Regions from separate parts of the Chryseobacterium sp. FW101-FHT12H09 genome, predicted to be linked through region 1. Evidence: riboswitches for the same ligand, from Rfam matches in the RefSeq annotation. Region 1 holds a riboswitch; each other region holds the start of a gene.

Evidence for each region. Region 1 has a riboswitch for cobalamin ahead of prpB (methylisocitrate lyase). Riboswitches for the same ligand answer to the same signal wherever they lie in the genome.
Region 2: it holds a riboswitch for cobalamin, as region 1 does, so the genes downstream of both, AC3WRL_RS15085 (acyl-CoA thioesterase) here and prpB (methylisocitrate lyase) in region 1, are expected to answer to the same signal.
Region 3: it holds a riboswitch for cobalamin, as region 1 does, so the genes downstream of both, AC3WRL_RS03615 (TonB-dependent receptor plug domain-containing protein) here and prpB (methylisocitrate lyase) in region 1, are expected to answer to the same signal.

The regions. Positions count from the first base shown of each region.
Region 1 covers NZ_JBYTCP010000001.1:693,639-701,444, reverse strand. The annotation lists gene AC3WRL_RS03140 (beta-1,6-N-acetylglucosaminyltransferase) at 1-377, shown strand, start outside; gene AC3WRL_RS03135 (acyl-CoA dehydrogenase family protein) at 460-1,971, opposite strand; gene AC3WRL_RS03130 (hypothetical protein) at 2,174-2,692, opposite strand; gene AC3WRL_RS03125 (aminotransferase-like domain-containing protein) at 2,828-4,243, shown strand; cobalamin riboswitch at 4,574-4,767, shown strand; gene prpB (methylisocitrate lyase) at 5,131-6,039, shown strand; gene prpC (bifunctional 2-methylcitrate synthase/citrate synthase) at 6,032-7,177, shown strand; gene AC3WRL_RS03110 (bifunctional 2-methylcitrate dehydratase/aconitate hydratase) at 7,223-7,806, shown strand, end outside.
Region 2 covers NZ_JBYTCP010000003.1:944,835-952,640, reverse strand. The annotation lists gene AC3WRL_RS15110 (1-acyl-sn-glycerol-3-phosphate acyltransferase) at 1-493, opposite strand, end outside; gene AC3WRL_RS15105 (PspC domain-containing protein) at 807-2,525, opposite strand; gene AC3WRL_RS15100 (PadR family transcriptional regulator) at 2,537-2,866, opposite strand; gene AC3WRL_RS15095 (XAC2610-related protein) at 3,160-3,852, shown strand; gene AC3WRL_RS15090 (HD domain-containing protein) at 3,854-4,444, shown strand; gene AC3WRL_RS15085 (acyl-CoA thioesterase) at 4,484-4,867, opposite strand; cobalamin riboswitch at 4,984-5,161, opposite strand; gene AC3WRL_RS15080 (hypothetical protein) at 5,217-6,014, opposite strand; gene AC3WRL_RS15075 (hypothetical protein) at 6,175-7,164, opposite strand; gene AC3WRL_RS15070 (endonuclease MutS2) at 7,518-7,806, opposite strand, start outside.
Region 3 covers NZ_JBYTCP010000001.1:795,161-802,966, reverse strand. The annotation lists gene AC3WRL_RS03615 (TonB-dependent receptor plug domain-containing protein) at 1-1,793, opposite strand, end outside; cobalamin riboswitch at 1,827-2,004, opposite strand; gene AC3WRL_RS03610 (cytidine deaminase) at 2,133-2,615, opposite strand; gene namA (NADPH dehydrogenase NamA) at 2,718-3,770, shown strand; gene AC3WRL_RS03600 (DUF2752 domain-containing protein) at 3,801-4,091, shown strand; gene AC3WRL_RS03595 (CCC motif membrane protein) at 4,112-4,432, shown strand; gene AC3WRL_RS03590 (endonuclease) at 4,625-6,424, opposite strand; gene AC3WRL_RS03585 (DUF4136 domain-containing protein) at 6,625-7,152, opposite strand; gene AC3WRL_RS03580 (C1orf53 family protein) at 7,154-7,336, opposite strand; gene AC3WRL_RS03575 (hypothetical protein) at 7,375-7,701, shown strand; gene AC3WRL_RS03570 (1-aminocyclopropane-1-carboxylate deaminase/D-cysteine desulfhydrase) at 7,796-7,806, shown strand, end outside.

The sequences.
Region 1 (7,806 bases):
AGTGGGTCATTCTTACCAGAGACACTTGCGCTTTTTTAAGTAATAATAAGAAAGTAATGGATTTTGAAGATTATTATCTAAACACTCTTTTACCAGGAGATTCTTTTTTTCAAACTGTTCTAATGAATACTTCTTTTCATGATATTATCGTAAATGATGATAAGAGGGCTGTAATTGGAAAGAAATTTTGTACAACCGAAAGTCCGGAAGAATTTATTGAGTATTTAAAATCAAACAATCAACTTTTTATAAGGAAAATAGATGACGCCACGGATGAGAGTATTATCCAGTACATTCATGAAAGTTATCATATTCCATTACCTGATGTTAATGAGATCGAAAGGGAACTCAGAGCTGGTGGTTGGCAAAATAACTGAATCTAATGCATTAACAAAGCATCACATACTCTGGATCCCTGCACATTATTTACAGGGATTATTAAATTATCGTAAAAACATATTATGAAAAAGCCATCCAACTGCTTTTTTCATGGATATCATCCAATGCGTTAAGGTTTTTATGGTGGTGCATGGAAGCGAGAATACTTACAATTTCATGTCTTATCATCTGAATGGTATGATCTGTAAGGTCTTGATTAAATCCTGAATTATTTAATTCTAATAAATCATTTACAGTAATAATTCGCGCAATTACTTTTCCTAAATCGATCATTTTTCTCTGTGATATTACTGCATCGATCTTGAAATTCAACTCTTTGCTGTATAATTTAGAAGCATTTTGTGTTAACTCATTTACAGCCAGATAATCTCCGAAATGTTCCGTTTTCTTTTTCTTCATGTCTTTCAGAATTCCTTCTGATATCTGAGTGTATAGCATTTCATTGGAACCCTCAAAGATCTGAAAAGGACGACTGTCCATAATTCCTCGACCTCCAATATGGGAAGTTCTGTATCCTTTTGCTCCGGAAAGCTGAACATATATTTGAGCGGATTCCTGCATCATATCAGTGACCAGAGCTTTCATACTGTTGGCATGAATACCACTTCCGGAAACATCATTATCAATGCCACTTATTTTACAGCTTTTTGCACACATTGCAGAGCAAAGGGTAAAAAATGACTGCATTTTTGACAGCTGATACTGAACCTGATCCAGACAAAAAAGGTTAGAAGTTCCTACAATCCTATCTTTGCAGTGTTGGGTAGCCTCATCCAGCATTCTTTTCAGAAAACCCATTCCCATTCCTGGAAACTGAAACCGACTGCGGTGCAAAGTATCTAACATTATTTTTAAGCCCGTAGATTCCGGAATAAGCTTATAATGTTCCGGGACTTTAATATCAATCTTATTAAGGCCATAAGGAATCATGTATAATCCAGCATTGTCATAATATTCAAGAACCTGAATATTCTGATCTTTTTGATGAGTGTCTGCAATAAAGAAATCAACATCTCTTGACAATTTTCCTTCAGCATTTAAATTTCGTGAAGTAATCAGCCAGTAATCAGCCATTCCTGTTAATCCCTGCCAATGTTTTGTTCCTTTTACATGATAATAATCTCCTATCAGCTCATTCTGTGTCCTCATATTGAGTGCATCACTTCCATAATCAGGCTCTGTGATCATTAATCCTCCCATCGCCTTATGATTTAAAAAATCGTTGAAAACAGGGCCTTTTGCGGATTCACTGCCATATTTTGCCAGAGGCTCAAGAAAAAGGGCGATGTTGATTCCAAATGTTAAGGACAGAGAGAGTGATTCATAAGATGCAGCCGATAGGACTCCCAGACATTCTTTTACGTGTAATCCCCGTCCTCCAAATTCTTCCGGAATTGCAACAGAGAGTGGTTTTAAATTCATGATCTCCTTCCATACATTAGGAGGTAGACCCCGCGAAAGGCTAAGCTGATCTATATTTTCTTCCTGAAAAAGTGTATTTAATGAAGTTTTGAAATGGTCAAGAAATTCCGGGTATGTTTTTTGGGGTTTATCAAAAGCGAATCCATTCATAGTAGTATTGAAGTTTAAATGCTGCACGCCATCTATACAACAATATCATAAAGCGAAGCGAATGGCAACAGAACTTAAAAATCAAAATATCGGCAGCTCCACGTATATTTATGTAAGGTACAATTAATTAAATGGTTCTATTTAAACTGGGTGTGAATTATTCTTTTTTTAACGAAGTTCATCACACTGCCCTGAGACTGCTTTAAGTTTTCTTTATATCCAATTCGTAAATATGGCCAGGAAGGGAAAATGCTTTTAAAATGATATTTTCTTTAAAAATAAATCCATGATCCTTTAAAAATGAAATAATAGGGCTATTTTCAGCAATACTGATCCATATACTATCGGTAAATGTAATAGCTGATCTGCTTTTGCTCCACAATGACTGTCTTACCTCGGGTTGATCATATTCCGGAAGTATGGCAAAATCTATAATCTCCGTCATTCTTTTTCCTTCAGAAGAGCCGGAATAAGTGGAGCCACTTTTAAAAAGGCAGTAGCCAACGGGTTCATTGTCCGCAAATACCATGATAAGCTGAGTTGACAGATCGTTTAAAATATTGATCATTTTTCTATACTCAACATGTTCGCTAAGGTATTCTTCTATTTTTTCCGGTGAAATATTTTCGTGATAGGCATTTCTGATATAAGGTCTCATAACGGCAAAGAGATTGTCGATCCCCTGATCTGATCCTACTGTGAATTTTGAAATGATCTCCATTTAGATTCTTTTTTTATTCAAAGCTACAGGATTATTAAACTAAAATGTGGGTACAGTTCGCGACAATTGAGTCGGTACAGTTTATTATTTTATGCCAGTACATTTGTACATTTGTTCTGAAAAAGATGAATCCTTATGCAGACGTACAGATATGAGATTTTTACTTCTATCATTGAAAACAAAATAAAAAAAGGAATATTAAAACCGGGAACCCGATTACCTTCGGTCAGGGAAATTAAGGCGGACTATCATTTAAGTATAAGCTCCATTCAAAGCGGTTATGATCTTTTGGTTATTAAAGGATTGGTTAAAAACGTTCCTCGTTCCGGGTATTATGTCGCTTCGGATGTGCATCAAAGCATTTCTGAGCCTTTATTAGAACCATATGCTGTCGCGAAAAATGGGGCTTTCAATAAAAATATTGCGTTGACCTCTGTCAGAAATAAACCTTCTGAATATAGCTCTTTTAATGCAGCAACCCCAACCGATCTGTTGATACCACAAAAGCTTATTTTAAGAAAGATGCAGGAAGTCATTCGTGAAAAAGGAGCTTCTCTTCTTCGCTATTATCCATCCAATGGTCTACCAGAATTGAGGAGTCAGATAGCTGACAGAGCCTTACAATATGGATGTAGATTCAATCCTGAAGAATTGATCATCACAGATGGTGCATTGCAGGCACTTTATATTGCTTTGGCAAGTGTTACCAATGCGGGTGATCTTATTGCTGTTGAAAGCCCATGTGTTTTTTCTGTTCTGGAGGTGATCACTAATCTTAAGCTTAAAGTCCTGGAAATCCCTATTCATGGTGAAGACGGATTTGACACAGAATATTTGAAAAAGGTTTCTGCTGCCAATGATATCAAAGCACTTGTTGTTACCCCAAATTTCCATAATCCAACAGGGAGGTTAATGACTGATAATACCAAAAAGGAGCTGTTATCCATTGCCATGGATCATCAGTTTCCGATCATTGAAAATGATCTGTATGGAGATCTTTATTTTGGTGATGAACGTCCTTCCAGCATACGCAATTTTGATGAATATGGCTGGGTGATGACCTTTTCTTCTTTTTCTAAAACATTGGCACCGGGTATTCGTCTCGGTTGGTTACATTCAGGGAGGTACCATGCAAAGGCAGAGAGGCTGAGGTTTTCTCTGGGAAGATCGGTAGCTCCAATATATCAGGAGTTATTGCTTAAATTACTTGAAGATCACAGCTATAGTAAGCATTTACGTTCGTTTCGTAAACAATTGTATGATCAGGCTAGAGATGTTTTACAGGCGTTACGTACTTCTTTTCCAGAGGGTTCATATTTTGAGGATCCGCAAGGGGGATACAGCATTTGGGGAAGCTTATCAAAAGCAGTTGATATGAAGATGTTTTATAGGTATTGCGATGACCAGAGGATTTTATTTACCCCAGGAGAAATCTTTAGTTTGACAGATCAGTTTAGTCATCATTTTCGGATTGTTTTTGCTGACCGTATTACTTCTCACAGTTTAATATCTTTGAAAAATGCAGGCGAGAAAGTTAAAGAGCTTTTATAGCTGTTTTTTGCAATATAGTATACTTTTAACCTGACTTTTTTCAAAATGAAACAGGAAGAGGTGATTATGAATTTTAGTTTTCTCTCAATTCGCATGAGATCTTTTTTGATATTTATAGCATATGTTTTTTCTAAAAAACGTCCTTAGCATTCCTTTTCGACAATTTATTTTTATATGATTTTTGTCATTTAGTTATTTTTTTAAAATTTTGAATTACTTTTAATTGTCATATTTACAGGCTGTTGTAAAATCCTAACGCTTGTTCGTGAATTAATATATTAACGTTTCAATAAAATAGTTATATTTACCACCAAGGAGTTCATTTAAACTTCTTTATCAACCGAAACTGGTTACACTTAGCTGTGAATTAAAAGGGAATCGTGTGTAAATCACGAACTGTCGCGCAACTGTAAGTAACACTCAAAAGGTTTTTATCAATCAAGGTCCACTGTTCGCTCTTGTGAATGGGAAGGACGATAAAAATCGTTACAAGTCAGGAGACCTGCCTATTTCGAATTGACGATGCTTTCGCGATCTGAAGCTTATAGTCAGGTATGATACGTTTTGATAATCGTGCACAACTTTTTCTGGGTACATTATCATAATTTAGAGATAGTTTGTAGTATTAGCTTTTAAAGTTATGCTGTATCTATAACTCTGGCGTATCACCCCTTTCCATAATTTTCTCTCTTACAAAGTATTGTGAAGTTTATCACCCTCTTTTTATAATGATTTATAAACATTAAAAAGATGATTGTATACCCATTCAGCCGTTCGCTAAGGTTTATAGGTCGTTTGATTAATTTAACAGAATTTAAAAAAGATAATTTTTTAAATTGTTGATGGTATGTGAGTTAAATACATTAAAACGAACAATAATATTAAAGATGAGTAAAAATGTTAGTTTAGAGTCTGCCGGATTACGGTTTCGGGAGGCGATGCAAAAAGAAAGTCCTCTTCAGATTGTAGGAGCGATCAATGCTAATCATGCATTGTTGGCACAGCAGGCAGGTTTCAATGCCATTTATCTTTCAGGAGGAGGGGTTGCTGCAGGTTCTTTAGGAGTTCCCGATCTGGGAATAACAACCCTTGAAGATGTATTAATCGATATTCAACGGATAACCAACGTATGTGATCTGCCATTATTGGTGGACGTGGATACGGGCTTTGGTCCTTCAGCATTTAATGTGGCAAGAACTGTAAAATCCTTAATTAAAGCTGGAGCTGGGGCTTTACATATTGAAGATCAGGTAGGAGCAAAACGTTGTGGACACCGTCCTGGTAAAGAAGTAGTGAGTAAAGATGAAATGGTAGACCGCTTAAAAGCTGCGGTTGATGCAAGGACAGATGAAAATTTCGTTATCGGAGCAAGAACAGATGCTTTTGCGAATGAAGGATTAGAAAGAACATTGGAAAGAGCAGTTGCTTACAAAGAAGCCGGGGCAGATTTTATATTTGCGGAAGCTGTTCCTGATTTAAGCTATTACCAAAAATTTGTCGATGCAACAGGTATTCCCGTATTAGCCAATATCACCGAATTTGGAATGATCAGAATGTACACTGTTGATGAACTTAAAAATGCTGGAGTAGGTTTGATTTTATATCCACTTTCGGCCTTCCGTGCAGCGAATAAAGCTGCTCAGAATGTTTATGAACATATCCGAAAGGATGGCACTCAGGTTAATGTACTTGATACTATGCAAACCCGCGACGAGCTTTACAAAAGTATCGGCTATCACGACTATGAACAAAAATTAAATAACCTATTTCAAAAGAACAAAAATATCAATGAATAATGAACCTATTTTTAAGCCCAAAAAAAGCGTAGCGCTTTCGGGTGTAACAGCTGGTAATACTGCTCTCTGCAGTGTTGGTAAAAGCGGAAATGATCTCCATTACAGAGGTTATGATATTTTGGATCTTGCGGAAAAAGCACAATTTGAAGAGGTAGCTTACCTTCTTATTTATGGACAATTACCAACAGGAGCTCAATTAAAAAACTATAAAGCCAAATTAAAATCATTGAGAGGACTGCCTCACTCTGTAAGAAATATCTTAAAAAGTATTCCGGCAGCTGCACACCCGATGGATGTCATGCGTTCAATGGTTTCAGCGATTGGAAGCATTCAGCCTGAAAAAGATGATCATAATGTAGCAGGAGCAAGAGATATTGCTGACAAATTATTGGCATCATTCAGTTCCGGGCTTTTATATTGGTATCACTATACTCATAATGGGAAAGAGATTGATGTAGAAACTGATGATGATACTATTGGTGGACATTTCCTGCATTTGTTGCATGGTAAAAAGGCTCCTGATTCCTGGGTAAAAGCAATGGAGATATCCCTTAATCTCTATGCCGAGCATGAATTTAATGCTTCTACTTTTACTGCTCGTGTTATTGCTGGTACATCTTCGGATTTCTATTCCTGTATAACAGGAGCAATCGGAGCATTAAGAGGCCCTAAGCATGGCGGTGCTAATGAAGTTGCTTTTGAGATCCAAAGCCGTTATAATTCTCCTGATGAAGCGGAAGAAGATATTAAAAAACGGATTGCCAACAAGGAAGTAATTATTGGATTCGGACATCCGGTCTACACCATATCAGATCCAAGAAATGTAGTGATAAAAAAAGTAGCTAAAGAACTTTCCGAAGAAGCCGGAGATATGTTGCTTTATAATATTGCAGAAAGATTGGAAAAAATCATGTGGGACGAAAAGAAAATGTTCCCTAATCTGGATTGGTTTTCAGCGGTATCTTACCATTTAATGGGAGTTCCCACCTTAATGTTCACTCCATTATTTGTCGTTTCGAGGGTAACAGGATGGAGTGCTCATATCATCGAGCAGAGACAGGATGGAAAAATTATTCGTCCAAGTGCCAATTATACAGGGCCTGAAAACAAAGATTTCGTTCCTATCGGAAGCAGATAATAAATTCAATTCAAATAAATAATAATTAAAATCAAAATAATAAAGATGTCATCACACATTTCAAATGAAAGACCACAACCGGATCGTGTATTAACCGATATTGCAGATTACGTATTGAACTACGAAATTAAAAATGATTTAGCCTGGAAAACGGCTCATTACTGCCTTTTAGATACTATTGGATGTGGGCTGGAAGCTTTAACCTATCCTGCCTGTACCAAATTGTTGGGACCAATCGTAAAAGGAACTGTTGTTCCGAATGGCGCTAAGGTGCCGGGAACTCAATTTCAGTTAGATCCGGTTCAGGCTGCTTTTAATATTGGGGCCATTATTCGTTGGCTGGATTTTAATGATACCTGGTTAGCCGCAGAATGGGGGCATCCTTCAGATAACTTAGGCGGTATTTTAGCAACTGCAGACTGGTTATCAAGGACCAATATTGCGGAAGGAAAAGCACCTTTGAAAATGAAACAAGTGTTAGAGGCAATGATTATGGCTCATGAAATTCAGGGTGTTATAGCTCTTGAAAATTCATTTAACAGAGTAGGTCTTGATCATGTACTATTAGTAAAGCTTGCGTCTACTGCCGTTGTAGGGAAATTAATTGGACTAAGCCGTGATGAGTTGAT
Region 2 (7,806 bases), on a different contig from region 1:
TGATCTCTGAAAAAGGAACGGAAGCTATTCTTTCATAGGGAATAGTATATCCTAGATAAACGATTTTTTTCTTAAAATCTCCGGCAGCCAGTACGATGGGCACTTTTGCTGCCAATGCCATATGGTAAAAACCTTTTCTCCATTTTGGCACCCAGCTTCTTGTTCCTTCGGGCGTGATCACCAAGCTGAAATCTTCTTTAGCGAATTCTTTGGCAACGAAATTTACCAGATCATTTTTCTGACTTCTGTCGATTCCGATTCCGCCAAGATTTTTTACGATCCCGCCATACCATCCTTTGGTATGAGCATCTTTGATAATTATTTTTAATGGTTTTTGTAACGACCAATAGGCGAAATTCCCCAATATGTATTCCATATTATGAGTATGTGGTGCTACTACAAGAATACACCTGTTCAGGCTGTTGACATCGCCCTGAAGAACGACCTTCCAACCCATGAGTTTCAACATTAATTTGCCGATTAGTTTTTTCATATATTTTCTATTAAAAACAAAAAAAGTATAACCAAATAAGTTATACTTTACAAATATATTGAAATATTATCGCTCTTAAAATAAACCGCTGATTAAATCTACGATTTTCATTACAATTTCTAGTGCTACTTGTACCATGGTTTAGGTGTGTTTTTAATGATTTGGTTATTATTAATATAACTGTACGAAGGTAAGATAATTTTTTAATATAAAGAACTAATTAATAATGTTTTTTGTTGCTAATGAGAGAAGAAGAGTGTGAATTTCAAACTGTTGCCTTCCATTCACACCTTCCGCCACTCTCTGCAGTTTATTATTTGGTTTTTATAGAAATTTCGTCTTTTCCATCCTTTATCTGGATGTCTACTTTGCCTTTCATCTTTTTAATGTCAGACTTTACTGAATCCATTATTTTTTCTGCTTTTGAATTTGGAACTTTCTTTCCGTTGATAATGATACTGTCTTTATCATCAGAGTTGTATTCGATTGTAGAACCATTTACAGAAATTTTATTTTTTTCAATTCTGATATTTCCATGATCGTCATCATTATTTTCATCATCGTCATCTACTCCGTCACCATTCAAATCCCCATCAAAATCAATTCCGTCTTTCTTTACAGGGATTACGATTGCGTTCTGTGGAATTACCAATTCATAATCTACATTGTAGTCTCTGAAACGGTGATCATATGGATATTTAACATAATTAGGAAGGATCACTTTGTTATTTAATACTTCTACGGGAACACTTACATTAAGGGGGATGTTATAACCTTTTGCTTCTTTTTTAATAATTAAATAAGGTGTTTTTATGTCAGCTTTTCTTGTTACCTGAACATGAATCCAATCTCTTTTAAAAACAGATACTTTGTCAGAATAAAGATCATCATCATATCCCATAAAGTTTTGAGGAATAACGATTTGTTTTAAGTCAACATAGATACTGTCCGATGTTGTATTGATAGAAACTTCTTCTGTATCTTCTTTGTGGCCTTTTAAGAACATATCTTTTCTCGCCATGCTAACTCCGAAATAAGTGGATACTGCAATTAAACCAAGAACCAAAGCTCCTAAAACCCATCCTGTATTTCTTAATTTTGTTTTAGGGGAAATTAATTTAATACTTAATAATGCGAACAACATTGCAGGAATCAAACTTCCTAATATGATCATCGCCATTAGTACATACCTCATTCCATCGTTGTCAAAGTAGAAATTCATTTCGTTGATTGGAGGAAAATCATTGCTTCCCATAAATCCAAAAACTACGAATACTCCAATCAAACATCCAAATGCCATCAATCCGAAGATTCCTCCTAAAACATATCTTACAACGTTCCAAATTCCACTTCCTGCATTGTTGATATAAGGTTTGTTTTCGATATATATTTCTCCGACTCTCTGTGTAGATTCATTGGCAAACTGTACCAGTTTATTAGATTCGCTTTTAAGATTGTCGAAGTTCATAGGCTTTCCCTTCATTTTCAAAAAATCGGCTGCCGTCTCTGCTTTTGGAAGTACGATCCAAAGAATGATATAAAGCAATGCTATTAATGAAGAAGAAATAGCTGCTGTAAATATTCCTAAGATAAATACACCTAACCAGATCGCTCTCATGGCAGTGATATCCATTCCTACATAATGAGCTAAACCTGCGCAAACACCTGCGATTTTTTGTCTTTCAGGGTCACGGAATAATTGCTTTTTATCAGAATATTCAGCACCTGAATGGCCAGTTCTTTTAGAATTCTTTTCAGAATAATAAGCTTCTTCCTGTTCTTCGATCTTTTCAGGGGTTCCGATTTGTGCAATAACTCCTTCTACATCTGTATCGTTGATTACTTCTCGTTTTCCTAATGAATCTCTGAAGATTTCAACCATTCTTATTTCTATGTCATGCATTACCTCGTCTACTTCTGAAGCGTCCAATGTACTTCTTAGAGCATTAAGGTAATCGCTAAGCTTTATATATGCGTGTTCCTCTATTGTAAAAGAAAAACCTGCGAGTCCTATGGAGAGTGTCTTGTTCATAGCTTTGTTTTTTAATTTTTTTGAGTGATTTGGTTTACTGAATTGGTTAATTCGTTCCAGGTGTTTAAAAGTTCACTTAAAAACAGTTTACCTTTTTCTGTAATCTGGTAGTACTTTCTCGGAGGTCCTCCGGTTGATTCTTCCCATCTGTATGAAAGAAACTCTCCATTTTTTAATCTTGTTAAAAGAGGGTAGAGTGTGCCTTCTACAACATCCAGTTTTCCTTTTTTTAGTTCATCTATAAGGTCGGAAACATACATTTCACGATGATTGATAAGACTTAAAATACAGAATTCCAGAATCCCTTTTCGCATCTGCGCTTTGGTATTTTCAGTATTCATCTTAATAAGGTTTTTAATTAGTTATATTTAGAATTCAGTTCCTAGCTAGTTGAACCTATTCTTATTTTACATTACAAAGATATGTAATTAAAATGGTATTATGCAATACAAAGTAGTGAAATTTTTATTATTTATTATTTAAAATACTGATAATCAGTTTAATAAATTTTATCAAGTCTTTAAAATAAAATTATATTTAATTAAATTAGAGGATAAATGATCCAGATTTTGACAGCTATTCATACTTTTGTTATGAAATTTCAGTCGTATTTGTACTGAATAAAATCTATATATTGAATAAGTATAATACATTGACCAGTTTTATCTTTTTGGGATTTCTATGTTCCGGACAGCATCATTTTGAACTTAAAACGGGATCAAATCACTATGATGCAGTGATTACGGTGAATGATTGTGACGCAGAAAAATGTAGTGGAAGTGGGATAGTAGAACTAAAAGATAAAAAAACATTACGTACTATTCAGACTTTAACCTCTGATGATCTTTACTTTTATTTGAATAAAGACCAGCAACCAAGTGTCAATGTTATTCAATTATATGATGAGCAAAGTCCATTGATTTTTGAAGATTTTAATTTTGATGGTTCAGAAGATATTGCAATACGAAATGGGAATGAAAGCAGTTATGGTGGTCCATCCTATGATGTATATGTCTACAATTCTACAAAAAAACAATTCGTTATCAGTGATGAATTAACTACTCTTGCTTTTGAAAATCTGGGAATGTTTCAAACAGATCCTAAAAGAAAGAGATTAATTACATTTTCTAAATCCGGGTGTTGCTGGCATTTAACAACAGAGTATCAGGTAATTCCGAAAAAAGGACTAGATAAAGTTTACGAGCTGGAAGAAGATGCAATGGGTGGTGAAGAATTCGTAAAAGTAACAAAGCGACAAAAGATCAATAACAAGTGGATCGTAAAATCAAAAAAATATCCGATCAAACAGTACTATAAAGAAGATTAAAATGAAAATACAAAAAGAGATCGATTTTATTTTAGCAGTAGATGCTTTAAAAAATGTGCAGAGAAGAAATTATAATGCAGATGATTCAAGACGGGAAAATACTGCTGAACACTCTTGGCAGATAATAATACTGGCACAGGTACTTTTTCCATATGCTAAAAACAGGACAGATATCGATTTGTTAAGAGTTATAAGGATGCTTTCTATCCATGATCTGGTAGAAATTGAAGCTGGTGATACATTCTTATTTGATGAGAAAGCAATGGTTGGCAAATTTGAAAGAGAGAAATTATCAGCTCAGAATATTTTTGGAATTTTAGATGAACCTTTACGTTCAGAGTTTTTCAATCTATGGTTGGAGTTTGAAGAAGAGCAGACTGCGGATGCTATTTTTGCCTGTGCAATAGACCGTATTATGCCATTTATTCTTAACTCACATACTTCGGGGAAAAGCTGGACCGAAGCAAAAGTAACCGAGAGTCAAATCAGAAATATGCTGGAAAATGCAATAAGCAGAGCTTCTGATGAAATGGGTGAAGCTTTCCAGCTTCTGCTTAATAGAAGTTTAGAGACCGAAAAAGTTTTAAAATAAAGAAAACGCAAGTCAATTTGACTTGCGTTTCTCATCTAATTATAGTATTTGAACAGGCTTTTTAAATTCATCGATAGCCACAAAAGTAAAGTCTCCCACAATAGCTCTTTCTCTTTCATAAGAATACATTTGTTCCGTGTAGATCTCTACATTTACTTTCATACTTGTTGTTCCAACATGAGAAACCGTTCCTATCAGCTCGACAATAGTTCCGGCAGGAATAGGTTTCTTAAAGTCAATTTTGTCGCTGCTTACAGTTACCACTCTTTTTCTTGCAAAACGTGTAGCAGTAATAAATGCCACTTCATCCATCAATTGCATCGCTGTACCTCCAAAAAGAGTATCATAATGATTGGTTGTGTTAGGGAAAACCGCTTTAAAGATTCTGGTTTCGGATGCTTGAATTCTTTCTTCTGTAGTCATATTTCATTATTAAATTAAAGCGAAATGAAATATATTGAAGCAAACAGAATAATAACAGGAAAGGTGAAATTCCTGAAACAATCCATCAGATCAATAAACTTCAAGCCGCGAAAGTTTCTTGTTTATAGAAAGTGGCAGGTCTCCTGACTTGTAACATCCTTATCCCTTCCCATGCTTTTGCACAGTGGTTTATTATAAAGACTTTAGTTACTTACAGTTGCGCGACAGTTCGTGATTTTCACACGATTCCCTATTAATCTGTGATTAAACAGAACCAATTCCTGTGATGAATAAGCGTTAAAACTTTTTCAATGACAAAAATAAGGATAATACAGAGAAGTATAATGAATTATTCAGGATTTTTAAAAATAATCTGGTGAGCAACCTTTCCCTGTCTGATCGTCCAGAGCGTGGTATATCTGTTTTCCCCGGAACCGTTGATCATATAAAGAAAAATGTTATCATTGTCAATAGCAGCAACACTAATGTTATTGAAATCCATAGTCGGCTGGAACATATTTTTAATAGCTTCTCTTACAAAAACGGAACCTCTTCCAACCTGTTGTACACGGATAGACTTGATTTCTGTCATCCCTTCAGGAAGTTCTTTACTGATACCCCAAGGTTTTACTTTATCAATAGTAAGGATTGTTCCATCCGCATCTTTTTCCTGTTTCCTATAACTGGCATTGGAAGGATAGACATCAATGATAACCTTATTTCTTTGGGCAGTAGGTATTTTAGGATTGTTATTGTCAGTGAAAATAAGGGATCTTCCGTTTTTGGATTTGGACGGTGTGTATTGAGGAAGCTGATCAATAAAAGCTACACGTTCTTTATTCACCATACCTTCTTTGTCAAGATTCTCATATCTCACAAAAGGTTTTTCAGTGTCTTGCTTTTCGGGATATTTGATCCATAACCATTCCGTTTCTCCCGGAGCCGGTTTTACATAAAGAAAGACGTCCCCTTTACGCATTCTGATCTTATCAACAATTTTTCTATAATTATCCTTGGCAACCCTAACATTCGCGTAACCCTCTTCAGCCTTTACCACTCCAAAAGGAATTTTTTGCTGGCCTTTTACAAAAGCTAATGAGAATAAACTGATGGCTGATAAATAGACTGCTTTATTTACGGAAATCATTATGAAAAATTTTTGATGCATCAAATATATAAATTAAATACTTTTCGGAAGATAATTATATAACTCTAAATCCTTAATATTAGTTATTGGTTTTAGATGACCTGTAAAAAGGTTGAACTTTGTTTGAAATATTTAAAAAGACGGTTCAATATGCAGGACATTATCTTCTAATCCTATTAAAATCCAAAGTATAAAAATCGTTCAATAAAATTTTATCCAGCACGAACCCAGGATCTTTATAAATGTTCTTTTTATCAGCTTCTTCTATCAGAAAATTATTGGTTTCAATGATATTTTCGGTCTGTTCCTTCGCTTTTTTGTTTGCAACTATAAAGAATATAGATTTGAATCCCTTACCTGCAGGAAACATAGGGCCATCGCTGCTGATTCCTTTGTTTTCGGAAATTTTAGCATTTTCAAAAAGGGTTTTTCTGCCTTGTCCTTTTGAATCATCCATCAATAATAAGTCTTGATGTTTACTCACAAAGTCCCGTGGAAAAAGAAAGCTTAAAAATGGACTGGAGATTAGTTTACTAAAGAAAATACTTCCAAAAAATCTGGGTTCTGTTTCGGGATAAAACATGAAAACTTTCACATAAGTTAAATCTGCCCAGTTGTATGCTTTTAAGCCCAATAAACCGGCACAACCATTCGTAACAATACGAACTTCTTCAAGGTGTTGGCCTTCATTCTTTAAAATCTCTTTAGGCATGACAGAAGTTACATAGTCTAAATCTTCCCCAAACTCTTTTTGATCTTCACTTTCAGATTTTATAAAATGAGATTTCCCAAAACCAATCCTATCCACTGCGATGATATGAAATATTTTATTGATTTCTTTATTCTTAAAATAGTCTAAAAAATATCCGGAATTCTTTCCACTGTCATGTATCAAGAAGAGGTAGGGCTTTTTCTTTCGCGTTTCCTGATTAGTGATTACATCATCATTGGCTTTATTAGTGAGATAATGAATACTGTATCCGCGTATGTTTATAGAGTCATAAACGGGAGCTTTCAGATTTTCTTTTTTAAAAATAGTATTGATATCTTCCTGTGAATAAGATGGATAGAAAAAATAGTATTTTCCCCATATAAACAGGATCCATACTAACAGAAAAGCAATTATTCCAAAGATGATTTTCTTAAACATTTTCTTTTAAAGATATAAAAAGTTGAATGAATATTGCTTTTGTTTTTCTTTATTGCAAAAATAAAGGGAATTTTAATTTTATAAAATTTCCTTGATATCCTATAATGATGATTCAATATATTAGTATAATTTTCATTAAAATATTAAAAACTAATAAAATGTGCCAACCAATGTTCAGGTCTCAAGTATTACAGCAACTTCAGCCTAAAGGAGTGTATTTTATTGAATTCAAAGGAAAAGAAAATAATAATATCAGGTTAAAATTTATTAAGAAGTGAGAGAAAAGAGAAAAGAGAGTGCTTGAAGTACTCTCTTTTGTTTTTTATTAAATTTAATTTGTTGCTAAATAAGCTTTAAATTCTCTCTAATTCATCGGCATTAATTGTGGTCTTAAAGGTTCCATAATTAACGATCACTTTATTTCTGGAAATTTTTTCAATAGTACCGACGCTTGTACTTCCCGGAATACGGACCCGTTGTCCTATTTTCATCCATACGGCGCGGTCTACTTTACGTTTCTCCTCTATCTTTTCATTCGTTTCAGCGATCTTTTCAATAACATCTTCTTTTTTGAGCTGCTGGGTAATTTTTCTTTTTACCACTTGAAGACGTTTTGTTTCATCTTTATCAGCACCCACTTTT
Region 3 (7,806 bases), 100 kb from region 1:
GATACCGTTTCATAAACAGTATTGGTTAAATTATTTACTTTAAACCCTATGATGTATTTTTTTAGGATGGTTGCCGAAATTCCAGTGTTTAAAACAAAATAAGGATCCAGAGCGTCTTCTCTTTTTTCATCGGTTGTGGTATATGTAAGACCGTTAAATAAACCCTGAACATAAAATTTTAAGAAATCGTACTGATAATCAAAATTTCCAAAAACTTTATGAAGTGGGACATATACCATCTGGTTCTTAGTTTCTTTGTTAATTGATTTGGCAAAGGTATATCCAACATTGAATCTGAAATGGTGTTCATTGAATTTTTTATCAAATGTAATCTGAGATTCTAAACCATAAGATTCCACCTTGTTGATATTTACAGGAGACCAATAACCGTATTCTGTAGGAAGCCAAACAATATTGTCTGAAATATTAAGATAATATGGGCTTAATGTAAGTTTAAACGCACCAAATTTAAAATCATGATCCATATCTATCTGGAATGATGTTTCTGGTTTTAAATCAAGGTTTCCCCCGGGATTCCAATACAGCTCATTGAAAGTGGGAAATCTGAAGTTTTTGGATATATTCAAACCTACGCTGTACCATTGTAGAGGATCCCATTTTCCGGATAATGAATAAAGCAGAGGTGCATTTATATTTTCAACAAAATCTTTTTTTACTCCAGCCTCAAAACGCAGATCTTTCGTTGGGAAATAGCGTAATAATCCAGCCACAGATCCCACATTTCTACTTACATTTCCAATTCCCTCTGTTTTTATACCTGGGATGACGGGCTGATATCCTTCTCCTTTATTCACCTGAAATTCAGTAATTACATTAAAATTCAGTTTTGGAACAATGAAATAGTTAAAATCATTTTTAAAAATGTAATTCTTTCCTGTAGATCCACTTGTTTTTGGAGCGTTATAATTGCCGAAATATTGAAAGTTTTCTTCTGTATAAGCTGCTTTTAGGCTATTCGAAAATTTACTTTTATTGATGTCCCAAGAAAGTAAGCTTCTGGTACTTTGTGTCTCATATCTTGTTCTGTTCCCATTTTCGACAAAAATGGGATAGTTTTGAGCGGAATCAAAAAACTGACTTTGCCACGAAAGGGTTTGATGATTGGCAATTTTGTATGATATACCAACATTAAATGTTGTATTGTAATATTTCCCGTTTCTGTTTAGGTAATTTTTCTCTTCAACTTCATAATCATTCTGACTGATCGAGTGATTTCCCGAAACTTTAAAACTGAACTTATCATTGCTATAGGCAGCTTGAGCAAAATTATTAAAGGTGTTAAAAGAACCTGCCTCAGAATATAAAGATGCTTTGAAGCCATCATTAAAGCCTAAATTGTTATTGAGATGAATGCTTCCTCCAATAGCACCACTTCCATAAATGACACTTCCACCACCTGCTTTTATTCCAATCTGATCATATCCGAATAAAGGGATATTATTAATGTCTCCTTGTCCAAGAAATATGGAGTTAATATTAATCCCATTCCATACAAAAGCAGTCTGTTGTGCAGTTGTTCCCCTAAATGAAGGCGAAGATACAGCACCACGGCCATTTTCTTTAATGTAAACGCTGGACTGGAAACGTAGAAGCTCTGAAAGATTGGTGGAGTTTTTTTCCACATCTTGTGGAGTAATCGTATTTACCTTATGAAAAAGCTTTACTTTATTCATTTGGTTGTCAAAAATATACACGGTGTCAATTGCTTTCTCCTGTCCCAGACAAAAAAAATAGGCAGATGACGATAAAAGTAGTACTAAAGTTTTTTTCATACTATTTTACTTTTCCTCCGAAAGCAATATATTTTTGATATTATCATTTTGGCAGGTCTCCTGACTTTCGCTTTTCTATACCTTCCCGTTTGCACAGTGGTTTGTTATAGAATATGATAGTTGCGATTTACAGTTGCGGGGACAGTTTGGGTTTTCCACCCAATTCCCTATTATTTTCAATAGCTTGAAAACCAAAATTTTTGCAAAGATAAGTTTTTAAAAAGAAACGCCAATTTTATCTATTAAAATGTGTTTTTTTAAATCAGAAATCACGAAATATTCTGTTATTAAATGATATTGATAAGCAAATTTAAACTTTCATGATTTTACTCTTAGTGATTATAAAAACGTAGCATCAAAATAGAAAGGTAGTAGATCTTTAATGGAATGAACTTTTACAATCTCATCATTCATGCTTGAGAAATAAAGATCAATATTTTCATTTTGCTTTGTTTCGTACTCCATTAAACTTTGTCTGCACGCTCCACATGGAGGGATAGGAGGATTCTTTTCAGAAAATTCTTTAGGTCCGCCCACGATAAAGATCTTTTTGATCTTTTGATCCGGAAAGTTAGCACCAACCCAGAATAAAGCTGTTCTCTCAGCACAAAGTCCTGAAGGAAAGGCTGCATTTTCCTGATTGTTTCCAGAGAAAATTTCACCGTTTTCCAGCAAAATGGAACAGCCAACAAAAAACTCAGAATAAGGGGCATAAGCATTTTCACGAGCTAGTTTCGCTCTTTCGAAAAGTTTTTTTTCTATATCGTTCAGTTCGCTACTATTTTTAAAGTATTCATAGCCGATCTGTATGTCTTTTTTCATATATTGGAGCCTAAAAAGGGGGGATAAAATTAGTTCTTTTTCAGCACGTAGGCAAGCCAATTTTATTCCGTCATTTAATATTAAAATCCAAAATAGATAAAGATGTTATATACTCCAATACAGTTTAGAAATGTTGAACTGAAAAACCGTTGGGTAATGTCTCCCATGTGTATGTATTCGTGTGAAAACGGATTAGCAAATGACTTTCATTTTGTCCACTATGGAAGTAGATCCCAAGGAGGAACAGGATTAGTAATGGTTGAAGCAACGGGTGTTGAACCTCGTGGAAGAATTACCAATAAATGTATGGGTATCTGGAATGACGAACAGGCGGCCAAGCTTCAGAAAATTGTAGAATTCATTCATTCAAATTCTGAAAGTAAGATTGGAATCCAGCTGGCGCATGCTGGAAGAAAAGGATCTACCTGGAATAATATTCAGATTCCCATGGAGGAAGGATGGGAAACTCTTGCTCCAAGTCCAATTCCTTATCATCCGACTGAAAGAATTCCACATGTTTTAACTGTTGAAGAAATTAAAGAACAGGTTCAAAATTTTAAGACTGCTGCAAGAAGAGCTGTTAAAGCTGGTTTTGACATCATAGAAATTCATGGGGCACATGGTTATTTGATCCATCAATTTTTATCTCCACTTTCTAATATCAGAACAGATGAATATGGGGGAAGTTTTGAGAACAGAATAAGATTTCTATTAGAAATTGTAGACGCAGTTAATGATGAGTTGAACGAAAATGTAGCACTATTTGTTAGAATCTCAGGAACTGAATATGCTGAAAATGGATGGAGTGTTGATAACAGTGTAGAATTGGCAAGAGTTTTAAAGGATCATAATGTAGATTTAGTAGATGTTTCCAGTGGTGGAAATATCCATGGAGCAAAAATATCTGTTTTTGATGGTTATCAGGTACCTTTCTCTTCACGGGTAAGAAATGAAGCTGTAGTAAAGACAGGAGCAGTAGGTTTGATAACTAAAGTGGAACAAGCCGAAAATATTTTACAAAAAGGAGACGCAGATCTGATCTTTATTGCCAGAGAGATTTTGAGGAATCCCTATATTGCCATTCAGGGCTCATTTGAAATGCAGGAAGAATGTTTTTTTCCGCATCAATATCTCAGAGCTAAAATTTCTTCTTAATTTTAGATAATAATAGTAAAAATACCAAAAATGAAAATCGAAGATTTTATGCTGCCTTGTCCAAGTAAGAAATTCTTAGGAATAGAATGCTTTGGTTGTGGTACACAAAGAGCAATAGTTTTGGTTTTTGAGGGAAAATTTTCGGAAGCCTTTCATATGTTTCCTGCAGTATATACCTTACTGCTTTTTTTATGTACTGTGGGGTTGAATTTTATTGACAAAAAAAGAAATTACGGTAATGCATTAGTTTTTTTAGCAATTATTAATTCAATTATCATGGTAGTTTCCTATTTTTACAGACATCCTTTACCAATAAATTAAAATTATTAAAATAAAAAACTATGAATCAAAAATTACCAAACGCAACAACAGTATTAGTATTAGGAATCGTTGCAATCTTAGGAAGTTGCTGCTGTAACGGAATTGTTGGAGTAATCTGCGGATTAATCGGAATGAACCTTTATAATAAGGATAATGCTTTATATCAACAAAATCCAAGTTTATATTCAGATTTTGATAATTTGAAAGTAGGAAGAATATTATGTATTATCGGTCTTATTATAGGAATTCTAAGTTTAATATACATGATCTTTGTTCTTTCAACAGTGGGTTGGAGCGGTTATATGGATCAAATTAATCAATTAAAAAACATGGGTAAATAAATATCCAGTTAATGATAACTAAAAAGACTGCAATGAAAATTGTAGTCTTTTTTATTTAAAAAATAATCTCTTGAATGATTGTATAATAAAAGGTAATAAGCACAGCTAAAGAGAATTAAAATAATATTTAATAGTAAAATGGCTTCTCTTTAATTAAAGAGAAGCCATTATATTTATAATTAAGTTAAATTTTTATTTAACGATAAACTTCAAACTAGAGTTATCTAATTTCAGAATGTAAATTCCCTGTTCAAGACTTTTAATTTTAATTGAGTTTCTGCTGTTTTTAAAAGGGCTGTTAATAGTCTGCATTACTTTCCCTTGTAAATTATAGATCTCCGCTACTTTAATATTTTGAGTCTCACCTTTAACGAAGATTTCCTGATTTGAAATTGGGTTAGGGTAGATTTGTAAATCTCTGGATTCTATCTGTAAGTCGGAAGCAGTGCTCTTGCTTTGCTTTCCCGTTCCAGAGTAACAAGTCCAGTTTAGGTTGTCAAGAGCCACTCTGTTACTTGTTGAATTATTTTCTAATGTCACAATCACATTACCGGAAACATTGATGTTATTAATAGTGGTAGTTGCAGTTGTTGCGCTATAAGGAATTGTTCCTACCTGCGTTCCATTGACAAGAACATTGAATGTTCCGTTGCTTCCACTGAATTTTAATTGAGTTGTCACTGTTAATGATCCAATACCGTTACTTGAGCTGCTTGATTTTAAAGAACCATCTCTCACAGTAATTGCTTTGTTAGAAATTGTCTGGTCAGTTCTGGAATCTGTTGCTGTCCAAGTAATTCCACTGTTAGTCCACGTTCTTGTTGAATAACTTGATGAGCTGCCTGTAGGAATTGTTTCAAAAGTTTCATTTACACAATCAGTTGGCGGATTAGTGGTTCCGGATTCTGTTGTTGCAGAAACGGTTGAACTGTTTGAAGAAGTATTTCCAGCTGCATCTTTAGCCACTACATAGAAATTATAGGTGGTAGAAGAACTTAATCCTGAAATATTAGCAGAAGTGGAGCTAACATTGGTTTTTAAGCTTCCATTCATATAAACGTCATAAGAAGAAACTCCTACATTATCTGTTGATGCACTCCATGAAAGAGAAACACTACTGGATGTTTTTCCTGAAACGGTAAGACCTGTAACTGTAGTGGGTGCCTGTGTATCATTTGAAGGCTGCTGAGATCCCCAAATTTGATCTACATAAGCCGGATTATCAATAAAAGGATTTCTATTTCCCTGGTAAGTATAAGTAGCATTGTTTCTGACGATTTCTGTCTGAGAAACAGGATCCTGATTATGCCAGGCTAATAAAACATTAAGCTCCCAGGTTTGTAATCCAGGGAAAGTTGTATTTCCAAGCATGTTACCTGAAGAGAAAGTAGAAAGTTTGCTTTGATAACGTGTTACAAAATAAAAGATCATACGGGCAACATCACCTTTGAATTCATCGATAGGCTCGAAAACTGTTCCACCATATCCTGAAGAAACAGAATTTCCTAGTTTTGAACCGTTTTTAGAGGTGAATGTAGCTGTTCCAACTTTTCCGAAAGGATAATTAGATCTCATTCCATTTACCTTTCCATCAGTTGCTCTGATAAAATTCACATCGGAAACCATTGGTGAAGCTTCATTAAATAAACTTTGTGGAACAATATGCTCACGGTTATAGCAATTTCCTTCTACTGAATAAGTACCACATTGGTTAGTAACTACCGTATAGTTATAAGGATCCGCAGCAGTAGGCTTTTCAGAATAGATATCCATAATAGAACCATCATTTTCGTAGGTTTTATCAATATCAGTTGTTTTATAAGCCGTCCATAATCCGCCATATCCTTTGTCCTGATGTCCATTTGTTATGATGGTGCTTAGTGCCGTTTTTAAAGAAGCACCGGTAAGTCCATTTGCAGAAGAATAATAACCCGACGGAGCCTGGGCATTAGCAACACCTGCAAAAGCAAGAAATAAGATAATTTTTTTCATATTAATAAAATTTAGGGTGTAAGATTACTACAATTTTACGAAAAGATAAATTACATTATTGTTAATTTTGAATGCTATGCATTAGATGCTATATTTAGCTGTATTCGTGAGATTTCCTGAGTCTTTTCCACGTTTTTGAGCACAAAAAAGCCAATACAGGGCTGTATTGGCTTTATATATAATTTTGATCTAAATAAATTTTATTTTCTCTGTGGAGGATAATTTTTCATTATTTCCGCCATGATTTCTGGAATTTGTCTTTGTTTTGATTTTGGAGAATCTACAGAAATTCCGCTACCGATTCCCTGCCAAACAAGTTTATTGGTTTTTGTGTCAATAAGATCAACAATTAGAGCCCCTTCGTTGTAGTTGCTCGTCCATGTTCTGCTCATTCCAATTCCCCAACCGAAAGAACCACCCCATCCCCACATTCCGTAAGGAGAAGTACTGTTAATATCTGTTATTTTTTTGTGATTGGCTTTTACATTGACAATTAAATCCGGATTTTCTCCTGATGAAAGACCTTTAGTTTGTAATTGTCTCGATAGTTCATTCAGAACTCTATCTTTATCAATATCATTCAATTTCAAGTCATCAATTCTTATTTTATAAGTTTTGTAAGATGTGAAATTTGCTGTTTCGGCGTAGTCAGAACGTACCTGAAATGGGCTACAAGAAGTTAATCCTAAAGTAGCCGCGGCTAACAAAATAAAAATATATTTTTTCATTTTATTTATTTTTTTTATCGTTTTTAATGAATGTATCGGTCTTTTTATCGTATCCGTAAGGACAGTGTCTACAGCCACTCTTACAACAATATCCTCGTTTCAGATGAAACTTTTCTGTAAAAACTTTGTACCCTTGTTCATTGTAGTAAAAGTCTTCATGTTCTTTGATGTCAAAATGAGCCATAAGTTAAATCTTGATCAAAAACTTTTATATTTGTTACTATGATAATTGTGTGCCAAAAACCATTAAAAAAATTAAAAATTAATGGCATTGCTCTCTTTCCCTTTATCTTCGTAAGGAAACCCGAAGATAAGGAAAATAATGTATTGATCAATCACGAGAAAATTCATTTAAGACAACAATTAGAACTACTGATATTTTTCTTCTATATTTTCTATGTTATAGAATATTATTATCACCTTTTCAAGCTTAAAGATCCTTATCTGGCTTATAAGAATATTTCGTTTGAAAGAGAAGCCTATGCGATGGAAAGTGATCTCAACTATCTGAAAAAAAGAAAATTATGGAGCTTTTGGAAATACTTATAATAAGGGGTCTGAGTTTGGTTTAAGTCAAAACCATCAGAACACTTGTTAATGCTAAAAACACTAATTTTGTTAAAACAGTATCATTTAAATTAAAATGCTATTAAA